Regions from separate parts of the Pseudoalteromonas sp. ATL1 genome, predicted to be linked through region 2. Evidence: predicted binding sites of a transcription regulator. Region 2 holds the regulator's gene; the other holds the start of a gene.
The links. Region 2 encodes ArgR, which controls arginine synthesis, uptake and breakdown. Its sites were predicted from a motif close to ANTGAATANNTATTCANT; they were not measured.

Region 1 (3,150 bases), 260 kb from region 2:
GGTTGGTGCGCTTGTTCAATACTCCCCGGACCCATCACAATGGTTTCACAACCCAGCTGTTGAATAAAAGGTGCTTCCGTACAGTAGTTTACGGCAACTGCTTGGGTATTAGAGAGCTTTTCTGCCATCCGCACAAGGGCGCTGTCGGTGCGGCCACTAAAAGCGGGAATAGGGTCATGCAAGTCAATCACTTCTACGCTGTTGGGGTATTGTTCGTTAATCGGCGCGACCGCATCTAGCAACAGCATCTGTAGTTGTTTGATACTCAAGCCCGGCAGTGGTCTCAAATCGATATGCAACTCACAACAGCCGCAAATGCGATTCGCATTATCGCCGCCATGAATGTGCCCTAAGTTTAAAGTTGGGTAGGGAATTGCAAAATCAGGTAGTGAATATTTATTCTTTAACTCTTCTTTCAGTTGTAATAAGTTTGCAATCACTTTATGCATCACTTCGATGGCATTGAGCCCTCTATCAGGGTCGGAACTATGTCCTGAGCGACCAAGGATACGTATTGCACTACTCATGTGCCCTTTGTGCGTGTATACCGGAGTCATATCGGTTGGTTCGCCAATCACACATTGTGCGGGTTTTAAATCAGTATGTTTCGCAATTTGTTGTGCGCCAGCCATGGTTGTTTCTTCATCGGCCGTCGCTAAGATGATGATGGGAGCTTTTTGCGTGTTTGATTGCGCATCTAAGCTTTGTATCGCATTCAGCACGAAAGCAAAAAAGCCTTTCATATCAATCGAACCAAGTCCATAAAGCTTATTGTCTAATTCTTTTAGTTGGAACGGATCATGGTTCCAGCGACTGTCATCAAATGGCACGGTATCGGTGTGACCCGCCAGCATCAGCCCGCCACTTCCTTCGCCTCGTTTGGCTATCAGATTGAATTTTCCAGGGGCCGAATCTAGCTCACTGATCTCTACGTTAAAACCTAAGTTTTCGCACCAGTTGGCTAATAGCTCTATGACTGGACGATTGCTCATGTTGAGTGTGGGATCGAGTGCACTGACGGATGGATGAGCAATTAATTGCTGGTACATAGCCAAAAAATTTGGGTTGGTCATAAAAAATCCAAAAATATTTATTTAAAGTATTTGCATAACAATTTAAAGGTGTTTAGTATGAATATCAATTCACTTTTTTAGCATAAATATTTCAGGTGCTGACATGCGACGATACTCATTCACCATTTAATTTCATCTTGACCCATAAACGCAATAGAAAAAGAGAGCTTTAGTAAAAATGTTGAATGTAGCCTTAGTAGGTGCCAGCGGATACAGCGGCGCAGAGTTAGCCAGTTTAGTAGCAAAGCATCCCAACTTCTCCCTGTCGGGTTGTTACGTGTCGGAGCAAAGCTTGGATAAAAACAAGTTATTGAGCCAGTTATATCCTGAGCATGGAGTTTTGCTCGACACGCCCTTATTGCCTCTAGATGACAAAGCATACCAAGACATTGAATTGTATGCGGATTATGTGTGTTTATGCACAGACCATAAAGTGAGCGTAGAGCTTGCACCGCGTTTTCTGGAAATGGGTAAAAAAGTATTCGATTTATCAGGTGGTTACCGTTTAGCCAGCAGTAGTGATTACGATACCTACTATGGCTTTAGCCACCCGTATCCTCAGTGGCTTGAACAAGCCGAATATGGCTTGGCGGAATGGAACGCACAAGCGATAGCTAAGGCGCAGCTTGTTGCTGTTGCTGGCTGCTATCCAACAGCCGCTTTAAATGCGCTTAAGCCACTTAAACAAGCCGGTTTAATCGCTGATGAAAAAATTATCATCAATGCGGTGTCTGGTGTGACTGGTGCAGGTAGAAAAGCCAGTATTAATACCCACTTTTGTGAAGTTTCGCTATCGCCATACGGTTTATTTAACCATCGCCATACGCCTGAGATCACTCAGTATCTTGGTCATGAAGTGTTATTCACGCCTCATTTGGGTAACTTCTCACGCGGTATTTTAGAAACCATTTACGTACAACTAAAACCTGAGGTAACGGCTAATCAAGTAGAGCAAGCATATCAGGTATTAGCCGATGAGCCGCTGATCAGACTTAAGGGTGCACAGCTACCTTCAATCAAGAGCGTTGCAGGTTTGCCTTATGTTGACATCGGTTGGCAACAACAAGGAGCGCAACTCATTGTTGTTGCAGCGATTGATAACTTACTTAAAGGCGCAGCAGGTCAGGCCTTGCAATGCATGAACCTCGCGAGTCAGTTAAAACCAGAGTTAGGCTTAAAGGGAGCTTGGTAATGCAAACTTGGGTGATCAAAGTCGGTGGCGCGGTATTGGATAAAGAAGATGCAGCCAAAGAATTATTTAAACAGCTTGCGAAAGTGAGTGAGCAAGATAACAGCAAGCAATTTGTGGTTGTACATGGCGGTGGTGCGCTGGTTGACCGTTGGTTAACGGATGCAGGCTTTGCCACAGCAAAACACCAAGGCTTGCGCATTAGTCCAAAAGAACAAATGCCTTACATTGTAGGTGCTTTGGCGGGCTGTGCGAATAAACAGCTTATGGCACAGGCTATCACGACGGGTTTACAGCCAGTGGGTTGCTGTTTATACGAAGCGGGCCTTTTTGCACAACAAAAGTTGAAAGCGTTGGGCCAAGTAGGCGAATGCATTGAAGGCGCACCGAGTTTATTAGCGGCCATGCTTGAGCTTGGTCGAACACCACTTGTTAGTTCGGTCGGTATCGGTGAGGACGGTCAATTATTTAACGTCAACGCCGATGAAGCTGCCGCAGCGATTGCCAGTCATCTCAATGCTGAACTGATTTTTATGACGGACGTTGAAGCGGTGCTTGATGCCAATCAGCAACCGCTACACCAACTTAATCAAGCGCAAATTGAGGATTTAATCGAAACAGGAGTGATTGTGGGCGGAATGGAGGTCAAAGTTAAGACCAGCCTTCGCGCAGCCCAACACTTACGACGTGGAGTGTATATCTCAAGTTGGCAAAAGCCAGAAAATCTTGGTGCGTTACTCGAAGGCGCACACGTTGGTACACAGATCACTCCATAGGAAAGCACATGATACAGCACTTTTTAACGGGTCTAGAGTTAGATCAAGCAAAGATTTTGAAACTACTACAACTTGCGCAAAACATTAAAAATCAGCCGCAAGAGTATGCCCA
Region 2 (3,150 bases):
GAGGCCTTTTTAATGCCTGAGTCTCAAAGACACCTAAAATAACAGACATAAAAAAGCCCGCATAAGCGGGCTTCTTAAATCTTTAAGGCTTACTTAGCCATAAAGTCGATGCCTTCTTGGATATCTTTGTTCAGCGTTTCTAGCATGTCTTCTTTTGCTTTTTGCTCAAATGCGCTTAGCTCGCCGTAAGAAAGGATTTCTTCAACGCCGTTTTGACCAAGACGTACTGGGTGTGCAAAGTAAGGTGCATCGCCGTTTTCAACAGCAACATACGCGTAATCAACAACGTTGCTTTCGCCTTGTAAGCCTTTCACTAGTGAGAAGCAGAAACGTGCTGCTGCTGCACCCATTGAAAGTGTTGCTGAACCACCGCCCGCTTTAGCATTTACTACTTCAGTACCAGCATTTTGGATACGTGGAGTCAGTGCTGCAACTTCTTCGTCAGTGAAAGTAACACCAGGTACTTGAGAAAGTAGCGGTAGGATAGTTGTACCTGAGTGACCACCAATAACTGGTACTTTAACTTCAGATACGTCTACACCTTTAAGCTCAGCAACAAACGCTTCTGAACGAATAACGTCAAGTGTTGTTACACCGAATACGCGTGAAGCTTCGTAAGTACCCGCTTTTTTGAATACTTCAGCAACGATTGGTACTGTGCCGTTTACTGGGTTTGTGATCACACCTACAAGTGCTTTAGGACAGTTTTTAACAATACCTTCAGCCAATGTTTTGATGATGCCCGCATTTACGTTAAATAGATCAGCACGGTCCATACCTGGCTTACGAGGCATACCAGCTGGGATAAGCACGATATCAGCGCCAACTAACGCAGCATCTAAATCATCAGCGCCAAAACCTGCAACTTTAACTGCAGTTGGAATGTGAGAAAGATCAACAGCTACACCTGGAACAACTGGTGCAACATCGTATAGTGCTAGCTCAGAGCCTGCAGGCAAGCCATTTTTAAGTAAAAGCGATAGAGCCTGACCGATACCGCCAGCGGCACCTAATACAGCAACTTTCATGTGAATTCTCCATAATTTGAAGGTGGAATTGAATGAGCAGTAAAGATAATGAAAAGCGCCGACAAAGACAAATTAATCCGAGTTATTTTCATGATTTTTTCGACTATAGTTGTAAAGCTTTTGTCACTTTTACCTTTACGCTCACTCTGAACATACTTAAGCTTACCGTTAACTCCTCGTAATATTGCGAAAATTTGGGTAACCCTCAAGTTTTGTGTAAAATCCATTTATTCGCTAAATAAAAGAATGAAACGTTATGCAGCCGCAAGAAAAACAAGAAGCTTTAATCAAAGCCTTTAAGGCCCTATTAAAAGAAGAAAACTTTGGCTCACAAGGGGAAATTGTTGACGCATTAAAAGAACAAGGTTTCGACAATGTGAGTCAGAGTAAAGTTTCTCGTATGTTGAGTAAATTTGGCGCGGTGCGCACACGTAACGCCAAACAAGAAATGGTGTATTGTTTACCAGCGGAGATGGGCGTACCAACGGCAAAAAGTCCTCTGCGCCAACTTGTTATCGACATTATGCATAACGAAATGATGATCATCATTCGTACCAGCCCAGGGGCTGCGCAACTAATCGCCCGTTTGCTTGACTCTTTAGGCACTGCGGATGGTGTATTAGGCACCATCGCTGGCGACGATACTATTTTTATTGCACCTGCGAAGATCTCGGAAATTGACGCAACTTTAGAGCGTGTAAAAACCTTATTTGATAACGTGTAACTATCGTATTGCGAAACAGCGCTTCACTGTTTCGCTTTACTGCTGCTCACACATCTTCGCCATGTCATTTAAAAACTGTACTGACGGTGCAAAAAATGCGGCTCCCATATCGGCTTGGCTGTAATCAAGCAAAGGGTCGTAACACTGGGCGTTACCAAGCCTAGACTTCAATACCCGCTCAAATGCCAACCCAGATCCTGAACAACTAAGCCACAAACTCCCCTGCTCAAACACATCACCAAATGGCATACTTTGGTCTAGCAGCAATGGCTGACCTTGCTCATTCTTAAGCTCTGTAAGCGTTGCATGACTATTGGGCTCTTTTGGCTCGATTAAAATATTGTCTAAGCGAGTGCGGCCCATCAGTTGTTCTTGATCTTCCAGTGACAAGCGTTGCCATGCATCAATATCAAACTTCACTCGTTTAACATGAATATAGCTACCTTGGTCGTCGGCCCTTTGCGGTTGATTCACTAACGCTACTTGGCGCTTAAAGCGACCATGCGGGCCATGCCCCCCATATACGAAACCATTAAAGTCTCGTCCATCCAAAAAGCGAAAGCCTCGAACATGGGCAACCAATTCAACTGAGGGAGCCAACATATGTAGTACACTTTGCGCGAACAAATGGTTCACATCTTCTCTATCGGAGCGGATAACATACAAAAGATCAAAAGGCTGACTATGCACGATATGTTCAGCGCTGGTGATATTAGGAAAGCTTTTAAGCTCACTGGGTATAAACTCTGGATAAATATGTGGCCAGTACTGAGCCCCAATGGCCACAAAGCTTGAAACCATTGACTCAGAAAATCGATCACTTAATTCGTTTTGTAAACGTTCACAGTTAGCGAGCGCAGCACGTACGGCTTCATCTTGGCCTTCCAGTACATTAAAAAACAAATGTAGCCCGTGTAAATTTGCTTCAGCACAGACCCCTGATTGTGCTTGCGCCATGCGTTATCCTTGTATTCATCTGCTGTTAAGAAAAGAAATTTACCGCATGCGCTTTGATTTTTAAAGAGACAGGTTTATTTGTATCTAATATTTGTTCAGCGGGTGCCGGTACTTCGAGCTGTTGCTCTGCCACCTTTATATGATAGACGTAATCTGTGCCAACAAATCGCTGTTGTAGCACTTCTACATCCCCTTTTACATCATTAACCAACTCAATATGTTGAGGGCGGACGTAGATCTGCCCAGATTCAGCTTCATTTGGCAGCTCAATCAGTGAGTGTACATCGCCAAAGTGCGTTGCTACGCTGGCACCATTGTAACGTTTCGCATCGAGGTAAATCCCCTGTCCCAAAAATTCTGCGACCGCTTTACTTTTTGGGCGTTGGAACAATGCTTGTGCGTTATCAATTTGTGCAATTTTACCTTGATGCATGATGGCCA

Region 1: a site for ArgR is predicted at 1,130-1,147, ahead of argC (N-acetyl-gamma-glutamyl-phosphate reductase). Genes of this name have one in related genera too.

Annotation. Positions count from the first base shown of each region.
Region 1 is NZ_JBZYXL010000001.1:1,076,665-1,079,814, forward strand. It holds gene argE (acetylornithine deacetylase) at 1-1,073, opposite strand, end outside; gene argC (N-acetyl-gamma-glutamyl-phosphate reductase) at 1,255-2,265, shown strand; gene argB (acetylglutamate kinase) at 2,259-3,038, shown strand; gene AC5FX4_RS04760 (ornithine carbamoyltransferase) at 3,047-3,150, shown strand, end outside.
Region 2 is NZ_JBZYXL010000001.1:1,333,184-1,336,333, reverse strand. It holds gene mdh (malate dehydrogenase) at 90-1,028, opposite strand; gene argR (transcriptional regulator ArgR) at 1,285-1,752, shown strand; gene AC5FX4_RS05915 (Dyp-type peroxidase) at 1,789-2,709, opposite strand; gene AC5FX4_RS05910 (ABC transporter ATP-binding protein) at 2,735-3,150, opposite strand, start outside.